4 regions of the Nocardiopsis sp. SBT366 genome follow, and region 3 is predicted to be linked to each of the others. Evidence: riboswitches for the same ligand, from Rfam matches in the RefSeq annotation. Region 3 holds a riboswitch; each other region holds the start of a gene.
The links. A riboswitch is a leader RNA that binds a small molecule or an ion and turns the genes downstream of it on or off. The one in region 3 is predicted to bind thiamine pyrophosphate.
Positions count from the first base shown of each region.

Region 1: another riboswitch for thiamine pyrophosphate. It lies ahead of thiO (glycine oxidase ThiO); the one in region 3 lies ahead of thiC (phosphomethylpyrimidine synthase ThiC).
Region 2: another riboswitch for thiamine pyrophosphate. It lies ahead of ADX84_RS09470 (ECF transporter S component); the one in region 3 lies ahead of thiC (phosphomethylpyrimidine synthase ThiC).
Region 4: another riboswitch for thiamine pyrophosphate. It lies ahead of thiO (glycine oxidase ThiO); the one in region 3 lies ahead of thiC (phosphomethylpyrimidine synthase ThiC).

Region 1 covers NZ_LAVM01000001.1:16,250-18,424, forward strand. The annotation lists gene thiE (thiamine phosphate synthase) at 1-288, opposite strand, end outside; gene ADX84_RS00070 (Rv2175c family DNA-binding protein) at 355-714, opposite strand; TPP riboswitch at 834-944, shown strand; gene thiO (glycine oxidase ThiO) at 943-2,148, shown strand; gene thiS (sulfur carrier protein ThiS) at 2,151-2,175, shown strand, end outside.
Region 2 covers NZ_LAVM01000023.1:51,192-53,366, reverse strand. The annotation lists gene ADX84_RS09475 (ABC transporter ATP-binding protein) at 1-272, opposite strand, end outside; gene ADX84_RS09470 (ECF transporter S component) at 276-917, opposite strand; TPP riboswitch at 1,001-1,108, opposite strand; partial or broken gene ADX84_RS09465 (glycoside hydrolase family 19 protein) at 1,302-2,138, opposite strand.
Region 3 covers NZ_LAVM01000035.1:6,898-9,072, reverse strand. The annotation lists gene thiC (phosphomethylpyrimidine synthase ThiC) at 1-1,155, opposite strand, end outside; TPP riboswitch at 1,145-1,260, opposite strand; gene ADX84_RS12665 (SOS response-associated peptidase) at 1,387-2,175, opposite strand, start outside.
Region 4 covers NZ_LAVM01000001.1:124,150-126,324, forward strand. The annotation lists gene thiO (glycine oxidase ThiO) at 1-1,062, opposite strand, end outside; TPP riboswitch at 1,061-1,171, opposite strand; gene ADX84_RS00585 (Rv2175c family DNA-binding protein) at 1,291-1,650, shown strand; gene thiE (thiamine phosphate synthase) at 1,717-2,175, shown strand, end outside.

The sequences.
Region 1 (2,175 bases), on a different contig from region 3:
GCCCAGGTGCAGTACGTCGGCGCGCACCGCGCGGGCGATGTCGGCGCGGTCGTTGACCGCGAGCAGGGCGCCGTGGCGTTCGCACGCCTCCCTCAGGACTTCCAGGGCGGCCAGTTCCCCGCGCGCCTCCAGCCCCTTGTCCCGGAGTTGGATGATGTCCACACCGCCGGACAGGGCGGCGTCCGCGAACTCCGCGAGATCACCGCTCCCGGCCCGGGCGTCGGTGCACAGGTACAGAAGGGATGCGTCCAGGCGCTCGCGCAGGCTGGTTCCGTGGCTCGTCCTCACGCGCCCCACCATAACCAACGGCCCGGGGACGTCACCGAGGTGGTGCGTCCCCGGGCCGTGGACGGCTCAGAAGGCCATGCCCTGCGCCCGGCGGCGGACCTCGGTGCCCCGGTTCTCGCGCATGGCCTGGATCGGCGTGCCCGGCAGGGTGTCGTCCGGGGTGAACAGCCAACGCAGGGCCTCCCCGGTGGAGAATCCGGCGTCGGTCAGCAGCACGATGGTGCCCGGCAGGCCCTTGACCAGGTCCTGGCCGTCCAGGAAGGCGGCGGGAATGGAGAGCTCACCACCGCGCACCACGCCCATCAGGCGGTTCTCGCGGATGAGGGTCTTGATGCGGTTGGGGCTCACGCCCAGCGGGGCGGCCGCCTCACGCAGGGTCAGCCATTCGCCGACGAGTTCGTCGAGTTCACGATCGCTTTGTGTCACCTCACCAATCTGCCACACCCGACCGGGCCCCGGAGACCATCGCGCCGCCCTGGGGGCTCCCTGCCTGGGAGATCCCCGCCACGGCCGGTCCGGACGGGTTGTCCTAGGATGGGTGGACAGACATGTCCCGCGGGAGCCGGGTGGACCCGGCTGAGAGGGAGGCTCGCGGCCTCCGACCGCACGAACCTGATCCGGGTCATACCGGCGAAGGGAGTGGAACACGGCGCCGTGCGCACCAACGACGTTCCCCCGCAGAAGACGATTCATCCCACCACTACCGTGGTCGTGGTCGGCGGCGGTGTCGTCGGCCGGGTCACCGCCTGGCGGGCCGCCCAGCGCGGCCTCGCCGTCACCCTCGTCGAACCCGACCCCGTCACCGAACCCTCCGCCGCCCGCGCCTCCTCGACCGTCGCCGCGGGCATGCTCACCCCCGCCACCGAGGCGGTCTTCGGTGAGGAGGAGCTGATGGAGATGGGGGTGCGCTCCGCGCGCCTGTACGACGACTTCGTCGCCGAACTGGAGGAGGCCAGCGGGGTCGACGTCGGCCACCGCCGCACCGGCACCCTCCTGGTCGCCTTCGACAGCGACGACCTGGCCGTCCTCACCGACCTGCACGCCCTCCAGGAACGCCTGGGCATCCCCACTCAACGGCTGACCAGCCGCGAGTGCCGCCGCCTCGAACCCACCCTCGCGCCCGGCGTGCGCGGCGGGGTACTGGCCCCCGAGGACCACTCCGTGAACCCGCGCGCCCTGCTTCTGGCCCTGGCCCGGGCCGGGGAGCGCGCGGGCGTGCGCGAGGTCTCCGGGTACGCGGAGGAGGTCGCCACCCCCGGCCCCGACGGGGCGCGACTGGGCGTGCGCCTGGCCGACGGCTCCGCGCTGCCCGCCGAACAGGTGGTGCTCGCCGCCGGGTGCTGGGGCGACCGGGTGCGGGTGCCCGAACCCGTGGTGCCGCCGCTGCGCCCGGTCAAGGGGCAACTGTTGCGCGCCCGGGTCCCCGCGGGGGAACCACCGCTGGTCACCCGCACCGTGCGCGGCCTGGTGCGCGGGTTCCCCGTCTACCTGGTGCCCCGCGCGGACGGCGAGGTGATCGTCGGCGCCACCCAGGAGGAACTGGGCCACGACACATCCCTGACGGTGGGCGGGCTCTGGCAGGTCCTGCGGGACGCGCGCGAACTCGTCCCGGGGGTGAGCGAGCTGGAGGTCGTCGAGACCTGTGTGGGGCTGCGGCCGGGCTCACCCGACAACGAACCCCTCCTGGGCCCGACACGGGTCCCCGGACTACACCTGGCCGCCGGGCACTTCCGGCACGGGGTCCTGCTGGCCCCGGTGACCGGGGAGGTCATGGCCGAGGCCCTCACCACCGGCGCGCTGCCCCCGTACGCGCGCCGGTTCGCAGCCAGCAGATGGACGCGTGAGCAGACGTGGGAGTAGCAGTGGAACTGATCATCAACGGACAGG
Region 2 (2,175 bases), on a different contig from region 3:
CCCACGCCGCCCCGGCCACGGTCGGCGGGGACACCGTCCACCAGCAACGACCCCTCCTGCTCGCCGCTGATGGCGCCGTCCTCACCGGTGAGCCCGGCCAGGGAGTGCAGCAGGGTGGACTTGCCCGCGCCCGAGGCGCCGAGCAGCAGGAGCCGCTCCCCCGGTTCGACGGTCAGGTCCACCCCGCGCAGGGCGTGGTCGTCGCGGCCCGCGTGCTTCCATCCCCAGCCGGAGAGTTCGACGCGCGCACCGCCTGTGTCGGGTCGGGTCACGGGTCAGCCCCTGGCCGAGGGGAAGGGGGCCAGCGCACCGGCCCGGGCCAGCGCCGTGGTGAGCAGTCGGGCGCCCACACCCGCGATGACCGCCGCGCTGAGGACCACGATCACCCCGTAGGTGAGCTGGTACTCGATCGGCCAGGTGACGTTGTAGGCGATGTTGTCCCGGATGGCCGGGGAGAGCCCGGCGACGGCGGCGGCGAGCACGGCCACGCCCATGTTCCAGCGCCGGTAGGCGAAGGCGAGGAAGACCAGTTCGGGCAGCAGCCCCTGGAGGGCGCCGTCGAGGACGACCATGATCCCCCACTGGGTGCCCAGCACGGCCGAGACGGAGGCGGCCGCGATCGAGGTGAGCAGGGCCGCGCCGGGCTTGCGGATGATGAGGCCGCCGAGCACACCGGAGATCAGCCACATGCCGTAGACGACGGCCTGCCCGGGCGGGAAGGCGACGAACAGCGGTGTGGTGACCGACCAGACGATGTTCCACAGCCAGAAGACGACGCCGACCGCGACGCCGATCACGGCGGCCACGACGATGTCGACGGTGCGCCAGCTCCGGAACTTCGCCAGGACCTCCTGGACGGTGCCCGTGGGCCGGGCGGCGGTTCCGGGACCGGTCTCACGGTCGCTTTCGGTACTCATGGTGGTTGATGTCCCTTCGTCGGGGTGACGAGGGCCCATGTGGCCAAGAGCGCCAGCCGGGCGCGCGCACGCGCACGCCGCGATGGCGGTTTCCTATGACTTCCTTCGCTGGCATGACCCAGATCAGGTGTGTAAGGGTCTGCGGCCTGGTGCCGCACTCTCAGCGCTCACGCGCTCCCCTGTCGGATTGCCTCCATTATGGTGCAAACGTGACGAGTGGTGAAAACCTTCCCACCTGTGGGACGCGAACGCACCGGCCCCGGAGGGGTCTCGGAGGGGCTCGGACCGGTCTCGGGAACGCCGGAGCGGGGGCGCGCCCGACGGTGGTCGCCGGTCGCACCCCCGCTCGGGGTGCCGTCACGGGTGCCTGGACGCACCCGGGGGTCAGCAGCTCAGGTTCGACCCCGTCGTGGTGCCGAGGATCTGGGTGAAGTGCGTGAACGTGTTGATGCGGCTCTGCACCTGTCCCGGGTTGCCGCCGTTGCACTCGATCGAGCCGTTGATGGAGCGGATCGACTCACCGAAGCCGTGACCGCCGACGATGGCGGTGTGCCCCGACATCGTTCCGGCGCCGGGCTGGGTGTTCCAGAACCAGAGTCCGGTCCGCCAGGCGATCGCGGCGTCCTACTCGACCAGGTAGGGGTTGTTCAGCAGGTCGATGCCGAGGGCGTCACCGGCGGCCTTGTAGTTGTAGTTCCAGCTCAGCTGGATCGGGCCCTTGCCGTAGTAGGCGGACTGTCCGGCCGGGCAGCCGAAGGGCTGGCCCCAGTCGCAGTAGTGCGGGTAGTTCGCCTCGTTGGTCTCCTTGATGTGCACCAGTCCGCCGGTCTCGTGGCTGACGTTGGCGAGGAACGCGGCCGCCTCCCGTCGCTGCACCTCGACACTGCCCGTGTTGGTGAAGCCCGGGTACGAGCTCAGGGCGGCGGTGAGGCCGGCGTAGGTGTAGAAGGAGTTCCGGTTCGGGAACATCTGGTTGAACTGGGCCTCGCTGACCACGAAGTCACTGGGGCCCGGCTGCTCCCCGCCTCCGTCGGTGCCGCACGCGCCCTGGTCGGACCAGACGTCCGAGGTGCCGGGACGTTCGTTCTGCGTCCACCACTTGGCGGTGTAGTTGCGGCCTTCGAAGGAGACCTGGCCGCCGCCGGTGTAGACGGCGGAGGAGCTCCAGGCGGTCGCGCAGGTGGCGGCCTGCGCGACCGTGGCGGGGAGGGTAACGAGCACAGCCGCGATCGCGCCCAGCGCGGCGAGCTGACTCAGG
Region 3 (2,175 bases):
GGCCAGGGGGCCGAGCGTGTAGAATGGCGCCTCACCACACAGCTCCTCCTCCAGGCGCACGTTCTCCCTGATCTTGTCCATCGGCACGTGGCCGGGGCCCTCGATCATCACCTGCACGTCGTGCGATCGGGCGATGTGGGTGAGCTCGCCCAGGGTGCGCAGCTCGGCGAACTGGGCCTCGTCGTTGGCGTCGGCGATGGAGCCGGGGCGCAGGCCGTCGCCCAGGGAGAACGTGACGTCGTAGCGGCGCAGGATCTCGCACAGCTCCTCGTAGTGGGTGTAGAGGAAGCTCTCCCTGTGGTGGGCCAGGCACCACGCGGCCATGATGGAGCCGCCGCGCGAGACGATGCCGGTGACGCGGCGGGCGGCCAGCGGCACGTACCGGAGCAGGACGCCCGCGTGGACGGTCATGTAGTCCACGCCCTGTTCGGCCTGCTCGATGATGGTCTCCCGGTAGATCTCCCAGCTCAGCTTCGTGGGGTCGCCGTTGACCTTCTCCAGTGCCTGGTAGATCGGGACGGTGCCGATGGGCACCGGTGAGTTGCGGACGATGCGTTCGCGGGTCTCGTGGATGCGCTTGCCGGTGGACAGGTCCATCACGGTGTCGGCGCCCCAACGTGTGGCCCACACCATCTTCTCGACCTCCTCGGGCACCGAGGAGGTGACGGCGGAGTTGCCGATGTTGGCGTTGATCTTCACAAGGAAGTTCTTGCCGATGATGGTGGGTTCGGACTCGGGGTGGTTGCGGTTGACCGGGATGACCGCGCGGCCGATGGCGACCTCGGCGCGGACGAACTCGGGGTCGGCGCCCTCCCGAGCGGCCACGAAGCGCATCTCGGGGGTGATGGTTCCGGCCCTGGCGTGGGCCAGCTGGGTGGTCGCCCCGTCGACGGGGTCCAGTGCCCACGTCTCGCGGGTGCGCGGGAGCCCCTGGTGGACGTCGATGCGTGCGTTGTCGTCGGTGTAGGGGCCGGAGGTGTCGTACAGATCGAAGTGGCTGCCGTTGCTGAGATCCACCCGGCGGCGCGGGACGCGGAGGGTGGTGCCCTCAGGGGTGGTGATCTCGTCGTGGACCTTGCGAGATCCCATGATGGGACCTGTGGTCACCCGGTGCTCGTCGGCGGTGGAAACGTCACGACCGTCGATAGCCGTCATGGCATGCCTCCCTACGTCGGAATTACCCGAACAGGTTCTGCGGTCGGCGACACCCTTGAGTCGCCCTCTCAGCCCGCCATGGCGCGAGCTCCCGCGTTGCGTATTCACATGTGCGCACGTCAAACGTGCCGGGACACCTCGATCACGGTGTCCAGGGCCCGGGGAAGCACTCCCCCGTGGCCTCGCACACCATACACAGGCCGTCCCCGGCCCTGTCCAGCCTCACCGGGGTCAGAAAAGTGTCTCCGGTTCGCCGCGGCCGGAGTCCTCGGCCGGTTCCAGCAGGTGGGGACCGTTGTTCTTGACGCTGTTGACCTCGGTGGAGACCTCGTCCACCGAGAACCGGTCCACCGGGGAGTCGTCCAGCACGTGGGCCAGCTCCTCGGCGCCGGTGGCGGGGTCGAGCCAGACGGACCAGTCCTCGCGCGGCACCACGACGGGCATGCGTTCGTGGATGTGGGCGAGTTCGGGGGCGGCCTCGGTGGTGATGACCGCACAGGTCCACAACCAGGCGTCGGGGTCGCTCGGGTCGTCGACCTCGGGGTCGCGCCAGCGCTCGAAGATCCCGGCCAGGGCGAGCGGTTCGTCTCCGGAATAGTGCACGGAGAAGGGCTTCTTGGCGGCCTTGGCCTTGCGCCTCTTGTGCTGTGGGTCGGTGGCGGGAGAGGTGCTGGCCTCGGTGGTGCCGTCCTTGTTGAGCAGCTGCCACTCGTAGTAGGCGTCGGCCGGGAGGAGGCACCGGCGGTGCCGGTAGGCGGTGCGGAAGGCGGGCCTGTCCGCGACCGTCTCGCCGCGCGCGTTGATCATGCGGTAGCCGACGTTGCGGTCCCTGGCGCCGCCGGGAACGAGGCCCCAGCGCATCGTGTGCAGGGAGCGCGGCCCCGGTTCACCGGAGGTGCCCCCCTGGGGCGGCGGGCCGAGCACGGCGTACACCGGGCTGCCCGGCGCGATGTTGTAGTCCGGGTCGAGCTCCTCCAGCGGCGGCCAGGCGCGCGGGTCCCCCGTGCCGTCCTGGGCCTC
Region 4 (2,175 bases), on a different contig from region 3:
CAGGTGTAGTCCGGGGACCCGTGTCGGGCCCAGGAGGGGTTCGTTGTCGGGTGAGCCCGGCCGCAGCCCCACACAGGTCTCGACGACCTCCAGCTCGCTCACCCCCGGGACGAGTTCGCGCGCGTCCCGCAGGACCTGCCAGAGCCCGCCCACCGTCAGGGATGTGTCGTGGCCCAGTTCCTCCTGGGTGGCGCCGACGATCACCTCGCCGTCCGCGCGGGGCACCAGGTAGACGGGGAACCCGCGCACCAGGCCGCGCACGGTGCGGGTGACCAGCGGTGGTTCCCCCGCGGGGACCCGGGCGCGCAACAGTTGCCCCTTGACCGGGCGCAGCGGCGGCACCACGGGTTCGGGCACCCGCACCCGGTCGCCCCAGCACCCGGCGGCGAGCACCACCTGTTCGGCGGGCAGCGCGGAGCCGTCGGCCAGGCGCACGCCCAGTCGCGCCCCGTCGGGGCCGGGGGTGGCGACCTCCTCCGCGTACCCGGAGACCTCGCGCACGCCCGCGCGCTCCCCGGCCCGGGCCAGGGCCAGAAGCAGGGCGCGCGGGTTCACGGAGTGGTCCTCGGGGGCCAGTACCCCGCCGCGCACGCCGGGCGCGAGGGTGGGTTCGAGGCGGCGGCACTCGCGGCTGGTCAGCCGTTGAGTGGGGATGCCCAGGCGTTCCTGGAGGGCGTGCAGGTCGGTGAGGACGGCCAGGTCGTCGCTGTCGAAGGCGACCAGGAGGGTGCCGGTGCGGCGGTGGCCGACGTCGACCCCGCTGGCCTCCTCCAGTTCGGCGACGAAGTCGTCGTACAGGCGCGCGGAGCGCACCCCCATCTCCATCAGCTCCTCCTCACCGAAGACCGCCTCGGTGGCGGGGGTGAGCATGCCCGCGGCGACGGTCGAGGAGGCGCGGGCGGCGGAGGGTTCGGTGACGGGGTCGGGTTCGACGAGGGTGACGGCGAGGCCGCGCTGGGCGGCCCGCCAGGCGGTGACCCGGCCGACGACACCGCCGCCGACCACGACCACGGTAGTGGTGGGATGAATCGTCTTCTGCGGGGGAACGTCGTTGGTGCGCACGGCGCCGTGTTCCACTCCCTTCGCCGGTATGACCCGGATCAGGTTCGTGCGGTCGGAGGCCGCGAGCCTCCCTCTCAGCCGGGTCCACCCGGCTCCCGCGGGACATGTCTGTCCACCCATCCTAGGACAACCCGTCCGGACCGGCCGTGGCGGGGATCTCCCAGGCAGGGAGCCCCCAGGGCGGCGCGATGGTCTCCGGGGCCCGGTCGGGTGTGGCAGATTGGTGAGGTGACACAAAGCGATCGTGAACTCGACGAACTCGTCGGCGAATGGCTGACCCTGCGTGAGGCGGCCGCCCCGCTGGGCGTGAGCCCCAACCGCATCAAGACCCTCATCCGCGAGAACCGCCTGATGGGCGTGGTGCGCGGTGGTGAGCTCTCCATTCCCGCCGCCTTCCTGGACGGCCAGGACCTGGTCAAGGGCCTGCCGGGCACCATCGTGCTGCTGACCGACGCCGGATTCTCCACCGGGGAGGCCCTGCGTTGGCTGTTCACCCCGGACGACACCCTGCCGGGCACGCCGATCCAGGCCATGCGCGAGAACCGGGGCACCGAGGTCCGCCGCCGGGCGCAGGGCATGGCCTTCTGAGCCGTCCACGGCCCGGGGACGCACCACCTCGGTGACGTCCCCGGGCCGTTGGTTATGGTGGGGCGCGTGAGGACGAGCCACGGAACCAGCCTGCGCGAGCGCCTGGACGCATCCCTTCTGTACCTGTGCACCGACGCCCGGGCCGGGAGCGGTGATCTCGCGGAGTTCGCGGACGCCGCCCTGTCCGGCGGTGTGGACATCATCCAACTCCGGGACAAGGGGCTGGAGGCGCGCGGGGAACTGGCCGCCCTGGAAGTCCTGAGGGAGGCGTGCGAACGCCACGGCGCCCTGCTCGCGGTCAACGACCGCGCCGACATCGCCCGCGCGGTGCGCGCCGACGTACTGCACCTGGGCCAGCGCGACTTGCCGGTACCCCTGGCCCGCGACGTCATCGGCGCCGACCCCCTGATCGGCCGCTCCAACAACGACCCCGAGGCCGCCGCGCGATCGGCGGAGGAACCCGGGAGCGACTACTTCTGCGTGGGCCCGACCTGGGCGACCCCGACCAAGCCGGGACGCCCGGCG